One region of the Streptomyces sp. NPDC007863 genome, then DNA from elsewhere that is predicted to be linked to it. Evidence: riboswitches for the same ligand, from Rfam matches in the RefSeq annotation. Region 1 holds a riboswitch; each other region holds the start of a gene.
The links. A riboswitch is a leader RNA that binds a small molecule or an ion and turns the genes downstream of it on or off. The one in region 1 is predicted to bind thiamine pyrophosphate.
Positions count from the first base shown of each region.

Region 2: it holds a riboswitch for thiamine pyrophosphate, as region 1 does, so the genes downstream of both, ABZ621_RS07550 (thiamine ABC transporter substrate-binding protein) here and thiO (glycine oxidase ThiO) in region 1, are expected to answer to the same signal.
Region 3: it holds a riboswitch for thiamine pyrophosphate, as region 1 does, so the genes downstream of both, thiC (phosphomethylpyrimidine synthase ThiC) here and thiO (glycine oxidase ThiO) in region 1, are expected to answer to the same signal.

Region 1 is NZ_JBEYEI010000002.1:264,346-266,539, forward strand. Features, by position in the region: gene thiO (glycine oxidase ThiO) at 1-1,021, opposite strand, end outside; TPP riboswitch at 1,019-1,132, opposite strand; gene ABZ621_RS03835 (FAD-dependent oxidoreductase) at 1,215-2,194, shown strand, end outside.
Region 2 is NZ_JBEYEI010000004.1:62,539-64,732, reverse strand. Features, by position in the region: gene rlmN (23S rRNA (adenine(2503)-C(2))-methyltransferase RlmN) at 1-599, shown strand, start outside; TPP riboswitch at 629-738, shown strand; gene ABZ621_RS07550 (thiamine ABC transporter substrate-binding protein) at 820-1,914, shown strand; gene ABZ621_RS07545 (iron ABC transporter permease) at 1,953-2,194, shown strand, end outside.
Region 3 is NZ_JBEYEI010000008.1:68,789-70,982, forward strand. Features, by position in the region: gene ABZ621_RS14675 (YibE/F family protein) at 1-862, opposite strand, end outside; TPP riboswitch at 901-1,037, shown strand; gene thiC (phosphomethylpyrimidine synthase ThiC) at 1,032-2,194, shown strand, end outside.

The sequences.
Region 1 (2,194 bases):
CGGGCAGGGCGGTCGGGCCGAGCATCGGGGCGTTGTCGGGGGAGCCGGGGCGCAGTCCGGCGAGGGTCTCGGTGAGCGGCAGCTCGGTGAGGCCGGGGACCAGCTCGTGGGCGTCGCGGAGGAGCTCGTACACCCCGCCGGCGGTCACCGTGGTGTCCCAGCCCAGCTCCTCGCTGGTGGCGCCGACGACCAGCTCGCCGTTCTCGCGCGGCACCAGGTAGACGTGGCTGCCGCGGACCACCGCCCGCACGGTGCGGGAGAGGAAGGGGGCGTACGGGGCGGGGATCCGCAGCCGCAGGACCTGGCCCTTCACCGGGCGGACCGGCGGCAGCACCGACGGCGGCACGCCCGCGAGCCGGCCGCTGAGGCTGCCGGCGGCGAGGACGGTCCGGCCTGCGGAGAGCGCCGTGCCGTCGCGCAGGACGGCTCCGGTCGCCCGGTCGCCCGCCACCGTGAGCCGCTCGGCGAGCGCCCGGTGGAAGACCACCCCGGCCCGCTCGCAGGCGGTGAGCAGCGCGGCGGCCAGCCGGCGCGGGTCGACCTGGTGGTCGCCGTCGACCCGGAGTCCGCCGCGCACCCCGGGCGCCAGCATGGGTTCGAGGCGGCGGCACTCGCGGCCGCTGAGCCACTCGGAGTCGAGTCCGCAGCGGGTCTGGAGGGCGTGCAGTTCGCGCAGGTGGGCGCGGTCGTCGGCGTCGAGCGCGACGGCCAGGGTGCCGCAGGCGCGGTAGCCGACGTCGAGGCCGGTGGCCTCCTCCAGCTCGGCCGTGAAGGCCGGGTAGCGCGCGGCGGAGGCGAGGTTGAGCCCGAGGAGGGTCTCCTCGCCGTAGTGCAGTTCGGTGACGGCGGCGAGCATGCCGGCCGCGACCCGCGCGGCGCCGCCGCCCGGTTCGGGGTCGGCCACCGCTACGGTCAGTCCGCGCTGGGCCGCCCGCCAGGCCGTGACGAGGCCGATGACGCCCCCGCCGATCACGAGGACGTCGGTGACCTGATGGTCTTCTGTTCCTTCGGAAGAACGCATGGGCGTTCCCGCCCCTCCCTTCGCCGGCATGACCCGGATCAGGTTCGTACGGTCGGAGGCCGGTCAGCCTCCCTCTCAGCCCGGTGCGTCCGGGCTCCCGCGAGTGGTGTGTGCCCGCCACCCTAGCCCCCGTCGGCGGAGCTCCACAGGGGGCCTCCTATCTGACGGTTCGTCAGATGCGTATGGTGGGCGGGTGAGCGAGCAGAAGCAGACCCAGCGGCACGTGGTGATCGTCGGCGCGGGCATGGCGGGCGTACAGACCGCCGTCGCCCTGCGCGAGCAGGGCTTCGAGGGCCCCGTCACCCTCATCGGCGCCGAACCCCACCAGCCCTACGACCGGCCCCCGCTCTCCAAGGCGGTCCTCCTCGGAAAGGCCGAGCACTCCGCCTTCGACGTCGACTTCGAGTCACTCGGCGTCGACCTCCGCCTCGGCCTCGACGTCACCGGACTGCGCCCCGCCGACCGCGAACTCGACACCGAGGCGGGCCCCGTCCCGTACGACGCCCTCGTCCTCGCCACCGGCGCCCACCCCCTCACCCTCCCCGGCACCGAGGGCGTCCCCGGCGTCCACCTGCTGCGCACCCTCGACGACGCCGTCCGCCTCGGCCCCGTCCTGGCCGGCGGCGGCTCCGTCGTCGTGGTCGGCGCCGGCTGGATCGGCGCCGAGTTCGCCACCGCCGCCCGCGAGGCCGGCTGCGCCGTCACCGTCGTCGAGGCCGCCCCCCTCCCGCTCGCCGGCGCCCTGCCCGACGAGGTCACCACCGCCATGGCCGGCTGGTACGCCGAGAGCGGCGCCGAACTCCTCACCCACGCGCGCGTGGCCACCGTCCGCCCCGGCGCCGTCGTCCTCGCCGACGGCCGCGAACTCCCCGCCGACGCCGTCGTCGTCGGCATCGGCGCCCGCCCCGCCACCGACTGGCTCGCGGGCTCCGGCATCGCCCTCGACCCCAGCGGCGCCGTCACCGCCGACGAGCGGCTGCGCACCTCCCTGCCCGACGTGTACGCGGTCGGCGACTGCGCCTCCTTCCCCTCCGCCCGCTACGGGGAGCGCCTCCTCGTCCACCACTGGGACAACGCCCTCCAGGGCCCCCGCACGGTCGCCGCCGACCTCACCGGAGCCGACGGCGCCGCCCCGGCGCCGTACGACCCCGTCCCGTACTTCTGGTCCGAGCA
Region 2 (2,194 bases), on a different contig from region 1:
GCGGGCCCGCGCGGCTTTCGAACATCGTCTTCATGGGGATGGGCGAGCCGCTCGCCAACTACAAGCGGGTCGTCGGCGCCATCCGCCGGCTGACCGACCCCGAGCCCGACGGCCTCGGCCTGTCGCAGCGCGGCATCACCGTGTCGACCGTGGGCCTGGTGCCGGCGATGCTGCGCTTCGCCGACGAGGGCTTCAAGTGCCGGCTCGCGGTCTCCCTGCACGCCCCGGACGACGAGCTCCGCGACACGCTGGTGCCGGTGAACACCCGCTGGAAGGTGCGGGAGGTGCTGGACGCGGCGTGGGAGTACGCCGAGAAGTCCGGCCGCCGGGTCTCCATCGAGTACGCCCTCATCCGGGACATCAACGACCAGGCCTGGCGGGGCGACCTGCTGGGCAAGCTGCTCAAGGGCAAGCGGGTGCACGTCAACCTGATCCCGCTGAACCCGACGCCCGGCTCGAAGTGGACCGCCTCCCGGCCGGAGGACGAGAAGGCCTTCGTCGAGGCCATCGCCCGCCACGGCGTGCCGGTCACCGTCCGGGACACCCGGGGCCAGGAGATCGACGGCGCCTGTGGACAGCTCGCCGCCTCCGAACGCTGACCTTGTACCCTGTGCTCGAACACACCTGCATATTCCGACAGGGGAGCGCCACAGCGCTGAGAGTGCGGTAACCGTAGACCGCAGACCCTCTGAACCTCGCCCGGGTCATTCCGGGTAGGAAGTTCGGTCGTAACTCGAGCTGTTGCGCCCTGCCCGCGTCCGGTCCCCGGCCGCGGGCAGGGCCGCGTCTCCTTCTGGTCCCACCCAGGAGGACATACACATGCACACCAAGAAGGCCGCCGCCGTCGCGCTGGCCGCGGCGCTCGGCGTCACGGGCCTGGCCGCCTGCTCCACCGAGTCCGCCCGCGACGCCGCGGGGAAGACCGGGGAGCCCGCGCCGAAGACCGTGACGCTCGTCAGCCACGACTCCTTCAACGCCTCCAAGGAGGTGCTGGCCGAGTTCACGAAGCAGACCGGATTCACGGTCAAGGTCCTCAAGGCCGGTGACGCGGGCGAGGCCGTCAACAAGGAGATCCTGACCAAGGGCTCCCCGCAGGGCGACGTCTTCTTCGGCGTCGACAACACGCTGCTCTCCCGCGCCCTCGACAACGGCATCTTCGTGCCGTACGAGGCGAAGGGCCTGGACCGGGTCCCGGACACCTTCAAGCTCGACAAGGAGCAGCGGGTCACGCCGATCGACACCGGCGACATCTGCGTCAACTACGACAAGAAGTACTTCGCGAACAAGAAGCTGGCGCCGCCGCAGTCCTTCGACGACCTGCTGAAGCCGGAGTACAAGGACCTCCTCGTGGTGGAGAACCCGGAGCGGTCCTCCCCGGGCCTCGGGTTCCTCCTCGGCACGGTCGCGAAGTACGGCGACGCCGGCTGGCAGGACTACTGGAAGAAGCTGAAGGCGAACGGCGTGAAGACCGTCGACAGCTGGGAGCTCGCCTACAACCAGGAGTTCTCCGGTTCGGCCGGCGGCAAGGAGGCCAAGGGCGACCGCCCGCTGGTCGTCTCCTACGCCTCCAGCCCGCCGGTCGAGGTGCTGTACGCGGAGCCGCAGCCGAAGGAGGCCCCCACCGGGGTGTCCACCGGCACCTGCTTCCGCCAGATCGAGTTCGCGGGCCTGCTGAACGGGGCGAAGAACCCCGAGGGCGGCAAGGCGCTGATCGACTTCCTGGTCTCGAAGAAGTTCCAGGACGACATGCCGCTGCAGATGTTCGTGAACCCGGTGGCGAAGGACGCGGCCCTGCCGGAGCTGTTCACGAAGCACGGCGTGGTGATCGAGAAGCCGGAGACGGTGGCGCCGGAGAAGATCGCCGCGCAGCGTGAGGCCTGGATCCAGCAGTGGTCGTCGCTCGTCCTCAAGTGAGGCGCGACCCGAAGGGGAGCGCGGCGCGGCTGGGCCTGATGGCCCTGCCCGTCGCGTTCTTCGCGGTCTTCTTCGCCTGGCCCGTCGCGTCGATCGTCGAGCGCGGGCTGCGGCCCGACGGCGCCTGGGACCTCGGGGCGATCGGAGCGACCCTGGGCCGCTCCGACATCCTCGACGTGCTCGGCTTCACCGTCTGGCAGGCGGCCGCCTCCACCGGGCTCACGCTGCTCGTGGCGCTGCCGGGGGCGTACGTCTTCGCCCGCTTCGACTTCCCCGGGAA
Region 3 (2,194 bases), on a different contig from region 1:
AGATCAGCGTGCCCAGGACCGCGACCGAGGTCCGGGCCGAGAGGCCGTGGCACATGTAGAGGGCGAGCAGCATGATCGCGCTCGACCCGACCACCGCCACGATCAGCGGGTTCGACCCCTCCAGGATCGCGGGCAGGATGAAGAGGGTGAGCACCAGGAAGCTCGCCGCGAGCGCGATCAGCGCCATGACGCCCCGCATGCGGCCGACGAGCACGACGGCGAGCGCGAAGATGCCGGCGAGGACCGCCATCGGCACCTTCCGGTTCACGTCCGTCACCGAGTACTGCAGGTCCTTCGGGGCGTCGGGGGCGTAGGCGACCACCACGCCCTGGCCTTCCTCCAGTTGGCGCGGGGCGTCCGGCTGGACGATCTCGGTGAACTGCCGCCCCTTGTCCGGACCGCTGGTGACCTCGATCGTCGCCTTCTCGCACTGCCCCTGCTGCGCGTTGACCGCCTCGCGGCCCTGCGGAGTGGAGGTGTCGCCGGTGGGCGGCACCTGCGCGGCGTTCACGTCCTTGCAGTCCACCTGCTCGACCGCCACGACCTTGCCCTGCTCGGTCTGCCGGTCGAAGCCGACGCCGGTCCGCTCGTGCGCCGGAGTGCCACCGGGCCAGAGCACCACGAGGCCGACGACCACGGCGGTGGCGAAGGGGATGAGGACGGCCGCGATGACTCTTCGCAGATGGCGCGAGACGGGCGCGGCGGGCCCGTGGCTGTGGCTGTGCCCATGGCCGGAACCGTGGTCCGGACCGGGCCGGCCGAAACCGTGCCCGTGCTCGTGGCCGTGCTCGTGGCCGTGCGGATCGGGGGACTGCTGGGGGGGAGTCACCGACCGATCATCGCAAGAACGGTGGGGGCCCACTGTTCAGCACGCCCGGGAGGGCGCTAGCCTCGTGACACCTTTGCACACGCGGGAGCTCGGAGCACCGGGCTGAGAGGGCGCTGATCACCGTACGCACACGTACGGGAGGAGGCTGCGCCGACCGCCGAACCTGTTACCGGGTAATGCCGGCGTAGGGAGATTCGGTCACATGACCCTTCAGGATGCACGCACGCCTGCTTCCAGCCAGGACGAGCGCACGCCGGGCTGGCACAAGGGATACGTCGAGGGCTCCCGCCCCGACCTCCGGGTGCCCGTCCGCCAGGTGCACCTCACCAACGGCAAGGACGTGACGCTGTACGACACGTCCGGCCCGTACACCGACCCCGCCGTCGACACCGACGTGCGCCGGGGCCTGCTCCCGCTCCGCGAGAACTGGATCATCGCGCGCGGCGACACCGAGGAGTACCCGGGCCGCCCGGTCCGCCCCGAGGACGACGGCATCAAGCACACCTCGCCGCGCGGCGGCGGGCTCAAGAACCTCGACGCGGTCTTCCCCGGCCGTCCGCGGCTGCCCCGCCGGGGCCGCGACGGGCAGGCCGTGACCCAGCTCGCGTACGCCCGCCGGGGCGAGATCACCCCGGAGATGGAGTACGTGGCGATCCGGGAGAACGTCTCCCCCGAGGTCGTCCGCGAGGAGATCGCGGCGGGCCGCGCGGTGCTTCCGGCCAACGTCAACCACCCGGAGATCGAGCCGATGATCATCGGCAAGCGGTTCCTGGTGAAGGTCAACGCCAACATCGGCAACTCCGCCGTCACCTCCTCCATCGAGGAGGAGGTGGAGAAGATGACCTGGGCGACCCGCTGGGGCGCCGACACGGTCATGGACCTGTCCACCGGCCGCAACATCCACACCACCCGCGAGTGGGTGCTGCGCAACTCCCCCGTGCCGATCGGCACCGTGCCGCTCTACCAGGCCCTGGAGAAGGTCGACGGCAAGGCCGAGGAACTGACCTGGGAGATCTACAAGGACACGGTCATCGAGCAGGCCGAGCAGGGCGTGGACTACATGACCGTGCACGCCGGCGTACTCCTGCCGTACGTGCCGCTCACCGCGCGCCGCAAGACCGGCATCGTCTCGCGCGGCGGCTCGATCATGGCCGCCTGGTGCCTCGCGCACCACAAGGAGAACTTCCTCTACACGAACTTCGAGGAGCTCTGCGAGATCCTCGCGGCGTACGACGTCACGTACTCGCTCGGCGACGGTCTGCGCCCCGGCTCGATCGCGGACGCCAACGACGACGCCCAGTTCGCGGAGCTGCGCACGCTCGGCGAGCTGAACACGATCGCCAAGCGCCACAACGTGCAGACGAT